DNA from 2 places in the Alteromonas mediterranea DE genome. Region 1 is predicted to be linked to the other one. Evidence: predicted binding sites of a transcription regulator. Region 1 holds the regulator's gene; the other holds the start of a gene.

Region 1 (7,599 bases):
ACCAACAGTGCTTCAAGCTCGCTAGGGCAGCATGCTGATGTCATCCTTGATATTAGCGTTGAGAAAGAAGCCTGTTCACTTGGTCTAGCTCCAACTACTAGCACCACGGCTACATTAGTAATGGGGGATGCGCTTGCCGTTGCGTTACTTGACCAGAAAGGGTTCACGTCTGATGATTTTGCGTTATCACACCCTGGGGGAAGCTTAGGGCGTAAACTGTTGCTTAAGGTGCGAGACATCATGCTAACTGGCAGTGATATTCCGCTTATCGAGTTAAACGCATCGGTGGCTGATGCTTTGCTCGAAATTTCTAAAAAAGGGCTAGGAATGACTGGGGTGCTTGACACTGATGGTACCCTAACAGGCGTATTTACTGACGGTGATCTACGGCGCATTTTAGATGCTCGCATTGACGTACATAGCGCAACCGTCGAAAGTGTTATGACCAAAGGCGGTAAAACAACCACAGCCGAACAACTTGCTGTCGAAGCATTAAACTTAATGGAAACTCATAAGATTAGTGCATTAATGGTCACGGATAACGAGCACAAACCAGTGGGCGCGTTTAACATGCATATGCTACTTAAAGCTGGAGTGCTATAAATGACAACAACCTTGTACACAGAAATGGATGACGGGCTTTTCGATGCGCTGGCTAACGTTAAGTTATTGGTATGTGATGTGGACGGCGTGTTTTCAGACGGTCGAATTTATTTAGGCAACGACGGTGAAGAACTGAAAGCTTTCCATACTCGTGATGGTTATGGGGTGAAAGCCCTAGTCAGTAACGGTGTTAACGTAGCGGTTATTACCGGGCGTCGTTCCGCAATTGTAGAAAACAGAATGAGTGCGCTCAACGTAGCCCACATTATTCAAGGTGAAGAAAACAAAGCTGACGCATTGAGCACATTGATAGAAAATCTTGGTTTAAGCGCTGACGAGGTTGCCGCGGTGGGCGACGACATGCCTGATACCGGCATGTATAAGCATGTGGCGATTAAAATAGCGGTTGCCGACGCACACCCTTTCGTGGCAAAACAAGCGAACTGGATAACCACCTTGCCAGGCGGATTTGGCGCGGTGCGCGAGATATCAGATACTATTTTACACGCCAAAGGCGTAGCGAATGAGATTTTTGGAGCAAGTGTATGAGCCAATTTGGCTTTAATCGCTTAGGCTTAAGTATATCGGCGCTGTTTATCTTAGCGTTGCTGATGTATGTACCTACGTGGATGGAAGAGCAGCCAGAATCACAAGGCAGCAGCGAGAATGGCGCCTTAAAACCTGCCTATAAAGCGAAGAACTTGACCACTACCCTTTACAACCAAGAAGGCGAGTTAAATCACAAGGTATTTGCCGAATCAATGGAGCACTACGACCAGCTAGGTTTTGTATTGTTCCAACAGCCCAAATATACACTGTATACTGAGAACGCTACGTCTCCTTGGGTGGTGACGGCGCAAGAAGGTACGCTCTACAACAACGATCTGATCCAGTTAGAAAACCAGGTTGTTATCGAGAACCAAACCAGCGATGACTTTGTCAAAAGCCTCTCAACCGAATACATTCAGATTAATTTAGACACCAAACAAATGACATCTGATCAAGTCGTTGAAATACAGGGTACCCAATATGTCATTTTGAGCAATGGGTTTAACGCGAATTTACGCACACAAGAATACGAGCTTTTAGATCATGTACAAACCACTTATTCCCCTAGCAACTAGCCTATTACTTGTCATCGCTAGCGGTGCGGTAAGCGCAAGCGAAGATGATTTTTCGCAGCCCATTAAAATAGGCTCAAATACTCAATTTATCGACGGTAAAAATAAAACGGCGTTGTATAAAGAAGATGTACTGATTACCCAGGGTTCGCTGGTGATTGAAGCCGATGAAGTGGAAGTTATCGCGAGTGAAGGTAGTGGCCGCGAAATTTTTATCGCCAGAGGAAAGCCAGCCAGTTATTCTCAAACACTAGAAGACGGTACTCCGGTGTCTGCTAAGGCAAACGAAATTCGTTATGAGGTGATCAATCGCACAATTTCTCTTTCAGGAAACGCGGAACTTCAACAAGACACCAGTAAAGTGCAAGGTGACAACATTACTTTCGACATGATTACCGAGCAGTTACTTGCTACTGGTGGGGCGGGCGAAAATGGAGAAGGTCGAGTGACTACGGTATTTACTCCTGAATCCATTCGCAAGACATCATCGAAGAAAGAAGATAAAGACAGTGAGGACAATCAATAGCAATGGCAACTTTGAGCGCAACCAACCTTGCTAAGGCATATAAATCGCGTCAGGTAGTACGCGACGTCAGCCTTTCTGTCTCGACGGGTCAAATTGTTGGCCTACTTGGCCCCAATGGCGCTGGTAAGACCACTACATTTTATATGATTGTGGGATTGGTTAACCTGGATAAAGGCAAGATTGAAATCGATGATAATGAGCTTACTCATCAGCCCATGCACGAGCGTGCACGCCGCGGAATTGGCTACCTTCCGCAAGAGGCATCAATTTTCAGAAAGCTTACGGTACATGAAAATATCATGGCCATTTTGCAAACCCGTAAGGATTTAAATTCACAGCAGCAAGAAGAAGAAGCTGACGCGCTACTTGATGAATTTAATATTAACCATATACGTAATAGTACAGGGATGAGTTTGTCCGGTGGTGAACGACGACGTGTTGAAATAGCACGCGCACTAGCAGCTAATCCGCAATTTATTTTATTAGACGAACCGTTTGCTGGTGTTGATCCAATATCAGTTAATGATATAAAGAAGATAATACAGCATCTTCGAGATAGGGGTATTGGAATCCTTATCACCGACCATAACGTGCGAGAAACATTGGATGTTTGTGAGAAAGCGTACATTGTGAGTCATGGCGAGCTTATCGCGCAAGGAACAGCGGAACAGGTTTTAAGTAATCAAAAAGTAAGGGATGTATACCTAGGCGAACAATTCAGGCTATAGTTAGTGTAACTGAATTGTCATTTTTCAATTTCGCTCTGGTGTATTCAATTTAGAGCATTTAAATAAGACGTAGATGAAACCATCTTTACAGCTAAAATTTAGCCAACAACTTACCATGACACCCCAGCTTCAGCAGGCGATAAAACTGCTGCAGCTATCTACGCTTGATCTTCAGCAGGAGATTCAAGAAGCCCTCGATTCAAACCCTTTATTGGAAGTTGAAGAAGGTAACGACGAGCCGCAAGTAGAAAAAAATAATATCGATAGCGACGATAGCGTGACAGAAGCGTCTGCGACAGCGTCTAGCGATACATTGGAAGCGGGTGACGCGTTAGAAAAAAACGACCTTCCCGATGAATTTCCTATCGACAGCACATGGGATGAATACTATTCAGCGTCATCGGCCCCAGCGCCAGGTCCTTCAAATGACGATGAACAAATATTTCAAGGCGAAACCACCGAGGATATTCAGGAACATTTGTCGTGGCAGATGCGATTGACCCATTTCTCAGATACCGACCGCGCCATTGCTACGGCAATTATCGACTCTATTGACGAGTCTGGCTATTTAACCGTGACCCTTGAAGACATTCTTGACGCGGTAAACTCTGAGGATATGGAAGAGCCTATAGAAATGGACGAAATAGAATGCGTACTTAAGCGTATTCAGATGTTCGACCCCATTGGTTCGGGCTCCCGCTCGCCGCAGGAATGTCTAATGGTGCAACTGCGCCAGTTCTCAGAAGACACACCATGGCTTAACGAAGCCAAACAGCTTATAGAAGAATATTCAGACCTATTAAGCAGTAAAGATTATCGCACGTTAATGCGTAAGAGCCGCTTGAAGGAAGATCAGCTGCGCGAGGCAATGCGTTTATTACAAACCTTGAATCCTCGCCCAGGTAGTGCTTTAGTTACTAAAGAGCCTGAGTACGTTATTCCTGATGTCTCGGTCGCCAAAAAGAATGGCCGTTGGGTGGTTGAGCTAAACCCCGACAGCCTGCCTAAGTTGAGTGTAAATCAACAATACGCTGCAATGAGTCGTCGTGCCAAAAATAGTAGCGACTCACAATTCATCCGCTCACACATGCAAGAGGCTAAGTGGTTCATTAAGAGCCTTGAATCTCGCAACGAAACCTTAATGAAGGTGGCAAACTGTATTGTGCAGCAGCAGATGGGCTTTTTTGAACATGGCCCGGAAATGATGAAACCTATGGTGCTTAACGATGTCGCAGAAATGGTAGATATGCACGAATCAACGATTTCACGCGTCACAACGCAAAAGTATATGCATACACCACGTGGTATCTTCGAATTGAAGTACTTCTTCTCTAGCCACGTAGCAACAGACTCTGGTGGTGAGTGTTCATCTACCGCGATTCGTGCATTGATCAAAAAGCTAGTGGCGGCTGAAAAGCCGAGCAAGCCACTAAGTGATAGCAAGATTGCTTCATTGTTGGCCGAACAAGGCATTAAAGTTGCCCGGCGAACAATAGCAAAATACCGGGAATCATTGTCGATCCCGCCGTCGAACCAACGCAAGAGCCTAATTTAAACGGGCTTAATAATATAAGGAAGACGAAATATGCAAATCAACCTAACTGGTCATCATGTCGAAATCACCGACTCTTTGCGTAATTATGTCGATACGAAGTTCAGCAAACTTGAACGTCACTTTGATCACATTTCTAATGTGCATGTCATCCTGAACGTTGAAAAATTAAATCAAAAAGCCGAAGCGACCGTTCATTTAAGTGGCGCTGAAGTATTCGCATCCTCAGAAAATACCGACATGTATGCGGCGATTGACAGCATGGTTGATAAACTCGACCGGCAGGTAATCAAGCATAAGGAAAAACTGAAAAAACATTAGTAGCTAAATAAGTATGGATATACAAGCCATCGTAAGTCTGGACCGCACCGAGTGTGCGGTTCAGTGTAATAGTAAAAAGCGAATTCTTGAGATCATCGCAGATATCGCTGCCAAAAATAACGATAACATCGATCAGGCAACGGTACTTAATAGTTTGATGTCTCGAGAGCGTATGGGTAGTACCGGAATCGGCAATGGCATTGCGTTACCACATGGGCGCTTGCCAGGTTTAGAAAAGGTGATCGCCATTGTTGTCACCAGTACGCCAGCCATTAATTTTGACGCGCTCGATGAAAAGCCGGTAGATATATTTTTCGCGTTACTTGTTCCTGAAGAGCAAACCGAAGGCCATCTACAAACATTAGCCACGGTAGCCGGTAAACTAAGCGATAAAGAAACGATTAAAGCGATACGTCGTGCCAGTACAAGCGATGATATTCTTTCTGCACTAAGTTAAAGATTTAAGCGCCTTAGCGAGGTCGTGACCAAGGCGCTTAAGACAATAAAGCGTATGCGATAAAACCAGAAGATTTGGGAGAAATTAGGTGAAGCTGATTATAATCAGTGGTCGTTCGGGGTCTGGTAAGTCTGTCGCACTTCGCGCATTGGAAGATTTAGGGTACTACTGCGTTGACAACATTCCTGTAAACCTACTTCCTACCCTAACCCACACTGTTGTTGATGAATACGACCAAGTGGCGGTGAGCATTGATGTGCGTAACTTGCCGAAAAACCCTGATGATCTGGTAGAAATTTTAGATTATCTTCCGTCGTCGTGGTCAATGACCATTGTCTATATCGATGCCAGCGATGATGTGCTGGTAAAACGCTTCAGCGAAACCCGACGTCTGCATCCCCTTGCGAAGCTCAATAAGTCTCTATCTGAAGCCATAAGGGCAGAGTCAGCCTTGCTAGCCCCTATCGCTGAACGGGCAGACTTGTATTTAGATACAGACAAACTGACTATTCACCAACTTGCTGAGTTGATACGCGAGCGAATACTCGGTAAGAAAAGCTCCCGCTTAGTGCTGGTGTTTGAATCTTTTGGCTTCAAACACGGTATTCCGAAAGATGCCGATTATGTTTTTGATGCGCGCTTTTTACCTAATCCTCACTGGGAGCCTGACCTGAAGCACCTAACAGGGCTTGATGCGCCCGTTGAGGTTTTCTTAGGCTCTCAACCCGTTGTTACCAAGTTCATCTGGCAAATTCAGAATTTAATTACCACCTGGCTACCTCATTTAGAGCGCAACAACAGAAGTTACGTAACAGTCGCTATTGGCTGTACAGGCGGGCAACACCGCTCTGTGTATATTGCCCAAACTCTGTCGAAAACCTTCAGCGAAATACACCCAGATGTACAAATTCGCCATCGAGAGCTAAACCAGTAATGACAATTAAAAAAACGCTAACCATCGTAAATAAGCTGGGATTACATGCAAGAGCAGCGACCCAATTAGTGAAGCTTGCCAATCAGTTCGACGCCAAAATTATTTTAAAGAAAGGCGATAAAGAGGCTGACGCCAGCAGCGTTCTTGGTTTAATGATGCTGGAAAGCCATCAAGGTGAACAAGTAGATGTTATTGTAGATGGAAACGATGATGTTGACGCCCTTGCTGCCATTGAAGAGCTCATAGAAGGTAAGTTTAACGAAGACGAATAGTTTAAATCCGTCACCTGATTACTTATTAAACGTTTAGCGCCGTTTTATAGTTATACTGCGCAAAAGCCACGCAATTTTCATGACAGACTCATCGTAATTGCGATATTCTACGCCCACTTAGGCTTTAAAGCCTTCACCGTTCATCTTAATAGCAGGTAGGAATAACGCCTTATGGCAGAAGCGCTTGTTTCTAAATACGTACAAACCCAGTTACGCGCCCTTAATGCCGCGTTGACTAACGGTCAGTTTGTCTCAGTACGTAAGCTTCTGCTTGAACTTCCCCCTTCTGATGTCGCCCACATACTGGAATCGAGCCCGAGTAGAACCCGTGACGAATTATGGGAACTCATTGATAGCGACTTTCACGGCGACATCTTAGAGGAACTGTCTGATGATGTACGAAACGGTATTATTACCAAGATGCTTCCGGCCAATGTGGTTGATGCACTTGAAGAGATGGACACCGACGACTTAGCCGAAACGCTAAGCAGCCTGCCAGAGCCCGTTCTTGCCGACATTCTCGACTCAATGGATGCGCAAGACCGTTTACGTGCAGAACAAGCCCTATCTTATGGTGAAGAGACCGCTGGTTTCATCATGAACACAGATACCATCACCTTACGACCTGACGTCACGGTTGATGTGGTACTGCGCTATATTCGATTGAAAGGGGAGCTTCCGGAAAACACCGATACCTTTTACGTAGTTAACCGAACCGATAACTTGGTTGGTATTGTTCCTGTAGCGCGTTTACTGACCGCTGAAACCGATAATAAGGTATCAGAAGTCATGGATGAAGAGTCGGAAGCCATTCCGGTAAATATGCCTGATGACGAAGTCGCCAGTCTGTTCGAGCGCTATAACTGGCTATCAGCGCCAGTGGTTGATGAAAACAACCGGCTGGTGGGCCGAATTACCATTGATGACGTGGTAGATATCATTCGCGAAGACGCCGAACACTCGATGATGAGTATGGCGGGTCTAGATGACGACGAAGATACTTTTGCCCCCGTCATGCAAAGTACTAAGCGCAGATCGGTATGGTTGGCAGTAAACCTTGTTACTGCGCTAATGGCTGCAATGGT
Region 2 (7,599 bases), 1.6 Mb from region 1:
CCGAACGGAAAAATTAGAACAGCGTGGAATAAGGTCATGCACGCGCTGATGTTTAGCTTTGGCCGCATTAGTGTCATATTGATTCGCCTATTCAACAAGGTCGACATTGTGTGCTCTGTTCACGGCACGCTTTCTAAAGATAGCTGGTATCTTATTATCGCGAACCACCTAAGCTACCTCGATATCATTTTACTTATTGAATTCGCTACACACCGTATTCCAGCGCCCAAGTTTTTCTTAAAGAAAGAGCTTATCTGGCTGCCTTTTGTAGGGCTTGGCGCGTGGGCACTTGATATGCCTTTCATGCACAGGTATACCCGTGCTTATTTAGAGAAGCACCCTGAAAAAAGGGGAAAGGATCTGGAAACCACTAAAGCGTATTGTGAAAAGTTCAGAACCGTGCCGACTACAGTGATAAATTTTGTTGAAGGAACACGCTTTACATCACAGAAGCACCTTTCAAAGCAAAGCCCCTATGTCAACTTACTTCCACCTAAGGCGGGGGGCGTGTCTTTCGCCTTATCAGCCATGGGCGAGTTATTTACGAACGTACTGGATATTTCTTTGCTCTACCCTGAAAATAAACGTCATCCGATGATGGCAATGTTAAGCGGCCAGATGACTAAAATTGTTATTGATGTAAACGTAACGCCTGTACCCGAGTTACAACAGCAGTCAGAACGTACAGAGTCTGAATTTCGTCTTTATTTCCAAAACTGGTTAAATAGCTTATGGAAAAATAAAGACAACCGCATAAAGCAATTATTGGAGTCATAAATAATGGAAGTGAGTGCTTCAGTACGCGATTACTTTATACACTTGGTAAACGACGTTTTCCCAAACTTAACCACTGAGGACCCGCTTTATACAGTGCTTGCACTAGGGTCTACCCTGATAATTGCAGCGTTCATTTATATTATTGCGCGGTTATTAGTACGCCCGCAAATTGCTAGCTGGGTTTACAAGTCTAATAATAAATGGGACAACGCGCTTCAAGAGCATGGCTTCTTTAGACCTTTAATGCACCTCTTCCCTGCGCTATTCATCTACGTTGCCACTCCAGTACTTATCGATGATGAAGCCGTCATGCACGGTATGGTAATCAAAAGTGCTCAGCTGTATATGCTTTACAGTGGCTTACTCGCTTTGTACGCCATGCTAAGCACAGTAGAAGACGTTTACAACGCCTCAGCCCTTTCCCGACGAGCCCCGATTACAGGGTTCATTCAGGTGACTAAACTTGCCTTTGCAATCATTACTATACTGCTGAGTATTTCTTTAATAGTCGATAGAAGTCCGTTGCTTATTGTATCGGGCCTAACCGCTATTGCCGCGGTGCTGTTATTGATATTCAGAGACACTATTTTAGGTTTTGTGGCCGGTATACAGATTGCCGCCAACCGCATGTTTAATACCGGTGATTGGATAGCCATGCCGAAATACGAAGTTGACGGTGAAATACTTGAAATAGGCTTAACCAATGTAAAGGTACAAAACTGGGACAAAACAATCTCGACACTACCTACTTATAGCCTTACTACTGAAGCGGTGAAGAACTGGCGAGGCATGCAGGAGTCCGGCGGCCGCAGAATTAAGCGCGCCATTTATATTGATGTGCACTCTATCAAACTCTGCGACAAAGATATGTTAGACCGCTTTTCAAAAATTCGTTATATCAACGAATATATCGATAAAAAGAAAAACGAACTGCGTGCTTATCACAGGGATTACTCCATTGATGAGTCGGATTTACTCAATAACCGCAAGCTAACCAATATCGGTACGTTTAGAGCCTACTTAGAAGCCTATTTGCGCAAGCATGCGAATATCAACCAAGAGCTTACGCTTATGGTTAGGCAGCTTCCCCCTAATGAGCTAGGTTTGCCCTTAGAAATTTATTGCTTTAGCGCAGAAAAAGAATGGGTCAAATACGAGAAAGTACAGTCGGATATTTTCGACCACGTCATGGCCATGCTTGACCTGTTCGACCTACGCGCCTACCAGCGAGACGGTCACCTCTCGCTTTTAGCCCACCGCGAGCACAGTGCCTATCAGCAAGAGGCAAAGGTGAACGCCAGGCAAGGTGCTGATAATAGTGCCAAGCAAAGTACAAGTGAAAGTTCTGATGGAAGTGCCGATGAAAGTGCCGATGAAAGGACAGAGCGTAGTGTAAACACGCCTGCAGAGCCTCACAGCACGCCGAAAGCGTAACCATCAATAACTGTTTTACAGACGTAAAAAAACCGGCTTTGAAGCCGGTTTTTTCATAACGCTTTTTGCTTAAGCTAAGGCATAGGCCATCAGCATGCAAAGCACCAAACCTGTAACGCCAAAAAAACCGTACTCGATTTTTTCCTGCATACCTTCAGCACCTGCTTTAGCAGTCATAAAGCCCATAACGATGCTGCTTAGCCCTAGCGTAAAGGCAATTAGCGCAACACCAAACATAATTGCATTAATCCAATCAGCCATTGTGATAACCCCTTAAAATTATTGGGGGTATTATGCACCAATAATTAAGATTTGAACATGCTTGGATGGGTTTAAATATGCCGTAAAAGGCATAAATTGATCTTAGTCAAAATGGCTAATTTATTATTATATTCGCCAAAAAATGAAGCCGCCTATATTTCCCGCCCTCTCAAAAAAACATAACCCACTGAAAAATATAATCTTTAAATTATGGCAAGAGCATTGCTCTATTCTTTGCAAACAGGCTATCGCCGCCGCTTTTAGCAAGCCCTGGCTATACCGAACTACATTTTGCACGCGCACTACCGTGTTATTAGTGAAATAAGGAATGAACAATGTCTAACAAACTATTACTTTCAGTTGTCATCACCAGCGCTTTAATCAGTGGACAGGCACTTGCACACGATAAGAACTTTCAGACCACCAGCTGTGATATGGAGCTTGATGGTCACATTCAATACTATCAAGGCGAGTTAACCGTAACCATGGATAATGGCTCGGTGATGAGCATAGACGCTCAACACAATATGACCGTTAACGGCGAAGCTGTGTCGCTTAATCGCGAGCAAAAAAAGTGGGTGGGTGAATACTACGACAATATAGATATGGCCATTCCAATGACACTGAACATTGCCAGTGAAGGTTTAGAGATTGCTAATGTCGCGGTAACTGAAGTATTCACAGAGCTCCTTGGCGGCGACCAAATGGGCGACGACTTTCGTGAACTCTTTGACTCGCTCGACGCTAAGCTCAACACCTCATTTTATGATGAAGCGGGTAATATCCGTGTCGATTCAACCAAGTTCGATGAGCCAGGTTGGTTTGACGAAAGCTGGGAACAAGAATTTGAAACACAGATAGAGTCATTGATTAGCGAGTCGATAGGCAGAATTTTAATAGCCGTAGGTACTCAGATGCTATGGGAAGGCGGCGATATGTCTGAATTCGAAGAAAAAATGGAACGTTGGGGTGAAGACCTAGAATATCGTCTTGAGAGTCAAGCCGCCGCATTAGAAGAAAAAGGCGATGCTTTGTGTAAAGTGTTGAAACAGGCTGATTATGCTGAAGGAAAAATGCAGGCGTCAATTGCCGGGCTTGAAGAGCTGAACCTGTTAGATATCGATGGTCATGCAGAAATGATGATGTAATAGCCCTTCGTATCAAAACCATTAACATCTATAAAGCCAATGATGGGTAACGCCCATAGTTGGCTTTTTTCGCAAGTCCGCCCCCTATACTCGTGTATTAACCCCGTTTAAACCTTTGCGCTTTTAGTGCCGCTTTTTAAGGCAATCAGTAAAACGACTTACGTATTGATAAAAGCAAGGCTTTGCAAATTAATGTAATCTACGGCTATTAAACAAAGGGTATTGAGACTATGACGCTAAATTTAGTAATTACGGGTTATGGATGGTTAGCCGGGTATGTTGGCGAAGCACTTAACGATGATTTCAATATTGTCGGCACAAGTAGAAGTCGGGACAAATGCCATGCGTTACAAGCGCAAGGTATCGAAGCACTTGAATATGCGCTAGGAGATAACACCAAGCCCCTTGAACGCTATTTACCTAATGCAACCTTATTACTCAATGTACCGCCCGGCCGACGAAGCACCAATTTAGACGCCTTTACAAAGCACATGCTGTCATTAATAGATAGCGCGATCAGGGCGGGCGTTGGGCATATTGTTTTTATCAGTACGACCTCGGTTTACGGTGATAATACTGATGAGACATTGACAGCGCAGGCCCCAACCAACCCTCAAACTGCGTCGGCAAAAGCGCATGTAGCAATAGAGCAATATTTACTGTCACTGCGAGAGCAAATTAACGTAAGTATTGTGCGGTTAGCGGGCTTGGTTGGCCCAGACCGTCACCCGGCCCGTTCGTTAAGTGGACGTCAGCTAGAAGCGGGTAATAAAAGAATAAACCTGGTTCACGTTTTTGATATCGTTAAGGCGCTTGGCGAAATTATTCGCTGTACCCCACTGAATGACACGATACATCTGTGTAGTTTGTCTCACCCCAAACGGGGGCTGTACTATGTTGAGGCTGCTAAAGCCATGGGTATTGAGCCGCCTGATTTTACAGGGACCGACGCTGAGCCTGGCGGGAAAGTAATTGACGCCCGCGAATGCTGGGCGCAGTTAGGTATTACGCCCGAGTTCGCTGACCCCTATCGCATGTTCTAAATCAATAAAAAACGGCAAGCCCGTTACCAAGCTTGCCGTTTTTGTTTAGATGTAATGTGTGAAGCGGTTTACCCGAAAAGGTTAAACCCAAAATATTTCACTGCGACTGTGTTTATAAAAATAACAAGCAGAATTAACGGTATAAAGGTTTTAAGCGACACATCTACATACTTTTCAAACCAGCTACCCTTGTATCCGCTGCTACCTTCTTCCAAAGACGCGTTGAAGTTAGCGCTCTTCCAACGGTAAATAACAAACAAGCAAATAAGTAAGCCGTTGAGCGGTAAAATAGTGTCGTAGAACACGTCGTAAATCACATCAAACAAAGACTTATCTGCCCCTGCGTAGTGCATAAACGAAGTCAACATATCCACTTTACCGAACGATAATGCGCTCAAAATGGCTAACACAATCATAATACTGCCTAAAGAGCCTAGCGCCCATTTGCGACTTACGCCTTTCTCGTCCATCAATGCCGCAACCGGTACTTCAAAAATAGATACCAGTGAAGTAATTGCTGCGAAGAACACAAGCAAGAAGAACAAGCTCGCTACAATCGACGCACCGAGATACCCGATTGAATCTTGTAACGCGAGAAAGATACTCGGTAGGTAAGTAAAGATCATGCCAACCGAAGACTCACTTAAATCATCAGGGTTAATATCTGGGTTAAAGGAGAAGATAGCCGGAAGAATCATTAACCCCGCAGTAAATGCAACCGCCGTATCGGTTAATGCAACCAATTTGGCCGAGTTAGGCACATCCGCTCGTTTATCAATATAGCTTCCGTAAGTGATCAGAATACCCATACCTAACGACAGCGAAAAGAAGGCTTGCGACAAGGCGCCGTTGACAACTTCAGCCGTGATTTTTGAAAACTCAGGCACGATATAGAACTTAACCCCAGCCATGGCATTTTCTCGGGTCAGTACAAACACTACCAAGCCAATGAGCATAACAAAGAGTGCTGGCATAAGCAGCTTTGCCGCTTTTTCGATGCCTTCTTTTACCCCGCCTTGAAGTATGAGGTACACCACCCCAACCACAACTGCCATATAGGCGAAGATTGCCTCTGAGTTAATAAACAGCACAAAGGTTTCGGGGTTAGCGAGTTTGTCTAAGTTTCCGCTTACCGCTTCAAACAAATAGCCAAAAAGCCACACGGTGATAACCATGTAGAAAACGGCAATCATGAAAGGTGTAGCAATGGCTAACCAACCTGCGACCTTCCATTTTTTTTCGTTACCGCTGATATCGCTGTACGCGCCTAATGGGTCTTTTTTAGCATGGCGTCCTACTGACATTTCCGCCAGCATAACCGGCAAACATATCGCAAAAACGAAAATGGCGTACATTAACAAAAATGCGCCGCCGCCGTTTTTAGCTGCACCGACAGGGAAACCAACCAAATTACCAATGCCTACTGCAGAACCGGCAGCAGCCAAAATAAAACCTATGCGCGATCCGAACTGTTCTCTGGCCCCGCTCATATCCCTTCCTCTCGTTGAGTTATTGTTATAGCAGTTCGCAATAAAAACCCGACACCTGTTGTATGTCGAAGGTTAATGCCATGCGAACTGGTATTATTTTATTATCAGGATGGCGTTCTGTTATTATGACTCACGTGTGGCGTCAACGCGTTGTATTGCAACCTTTATGGGCTTATCAATACGCTGCACCAATCCCAAAAATAGCATGGTAACAGCAGTGAAATAAAAAGTCTTGATGTTGAACTTGTTGAAATGATGAAAGACCGTATCACCAAGTTACCACTTCACCGTTCCAGTCGATAAAATGGCAAACTTGCTCTCTATCTAGTTGAGAAAGGTGCGTAATAAGCTGTTTCGCCGTAAACTCAGGGGTAAATAGTTTCTTAGCAGCGACATTCTTTTGAAAAGGCTTTGAAAGCCCGGTATCAACGGTGCCCGGGTGATAGCAAACCAGCATTGTATTTTTTACTCTACGCTTGTATTCAACCGATGCGGTTTTAACAAACATGTTAAGTGCGGCTTTCGACGCGCGATAGCCATACCAGCCACCCAAGCCGTTATCAGAAATACTGCCCACACGTGCACTTAGACATACAAGGGTCGAGCCTTCTTTGCTCACGATATTAACAAGGTGTTTTAGCCACAGCGCAGGCGTAATGCTGTTAGTACCAAAATACGCCGACAGTGCCGCTTCGTTTATATCCTCTAAACGCTTTTCCGGGTGAATGGCGTTTTCCTCGTTATGCAAAAAACCCGTGGTTATCACCACAGCGCTTATCACTACCCCCTGCTGCGCTAACTGCTGTACAAACTCACCTATGTGTTTATCGTCCTGCGTTGAGATTTGATAATATGTGACACTTTCTGTTTGCTCAAAGTCTGAAGCCGGCGCACGGCTTACCGCGATAACGTCATTGCCCATTGAGCGGTATTGGTCAACTAGCGCAGCCCCAATTCCCCCAGAAGCCCCAACAACTAACACCTTATTTTTCATTGGGCTCTCCTGGTATACAGCGGTCGCACTGGCGTTTTTTGCCCGTCAGCAAATAAGAAATAGTGTATCTATGCTTCGCGAAAACGTTATAAAAGGCATCGGCCACGTGGCGAATAAGCGGCCAACGAAGGGGCGCGTAAAGCCAGCCTACACCAACCGCTTTCCACGCCTCATGGGTGACATCGAGGCCGGTTATCAAGGTACCATCATCACGAAGTCCATGTATTCTGGCATTAAGCGCGTGCCAGTCTAGCGCGGGATAGCGAATAGAAAAATCAGGCGACTGAATATCAACCAGCGTTAGCTTGTTGTGTTTATCTCGTTTTGCTAGGTGTCGCATCTCTGCGATACATAAGGGGCAATAGCCGTCATAGAAAATGATCACTTTTTACTACCTCTACTACATAGAACGCATCGATAATGGCTGTTTTGCCCGAACAGGCAAAATCAAT

The links. Region 1 encodes sigma-54, which starts transcription at its own class of promoters, with help from an activator protein. Its sites were predicted from a motif close to GTTGGCACGNNNNTNGNNT; they were not measured.
Region 2: MADE_RS16635 (DUF2884 family protein) is a predicted target of sigma-54. The motif match lies at 2,682-2,700, and genes of this name have one in related genera.

What each region holds. Positions count from the first base shown of each region.
Region 1 covers NC_011138.3:895,566-903,164, reverse strand. The annotation lists gene MADE_RS04145 (KpsF/GutQ family sugar-phosphate isomerase) at 1-603, shown strand, start outside; gene kdsC (3-deoxy-manno-octulosonate-8-phosphatase KdsC) at 604-1,152, shown strand; gene lptC (LPS export ABC transporter periplasmic protein LptC) at 1,149-1,727, shown strand; gene lptA (lipopolysaccharide transport periplasmic protein LptA) at 1,696-2,250, shown strand; gene lptB (LPS export ABC transporter ATP-binding protein) at 2,253-2,978, shown strand; gene MADE_RS04120 (RNA polymerase factor sigma-54) at 3,052-4,533, shown strand; gene hpf (ribosome hibernation promoting factor) at 4,564-4,851, shown strand; gene ptsN (PTS IIA-like nitrogen regulatory protein PtsN) at 4,865-5,308, shown strand; gene rapZ (RNase adapter RapZ) at 5,397-6,242, shown strand; gene MADE_RS04100 (HPr family phosphocarrier protein) at 6,242-6,514, shown strand; gene mgtE (magnesium transporter) at 6,686-7,599, shown strand, end outside.
Region 2 covers NC_011138.3:3,752,380-3,759,978, forward strand. The annotation lists gene MADE_RS16620 (acyltransferase) at 1-777, shown strand, start outside; gene MADE_RS16625 (mechanosensitive ion channel family protein) at 781-2,211, shown strand; gene MADE_RS16630 (hypothetical protein) at 2,281-2,472, opposite strand; gene MADE_RS16635 (DUF2884 family protein) at 2,808-3,620, shown strand; gene MADE_RS16640 (NAD-dependent epimerase/dehydratase family protein) at 3,851-4,663, shown strand; gene MADE_RS16645 (sodium-dependent transporter) at 4,732-6,153, opposite strand; gene MADE_RS16650 (SDR family NAD(P)-dependent oxidoreductase) at 6,422-7,147, opposite strand; gene MADE_RS16655 (thiol-disulfide oxidoreductase DCC family protein) at 7,137-7,532, opposite strand.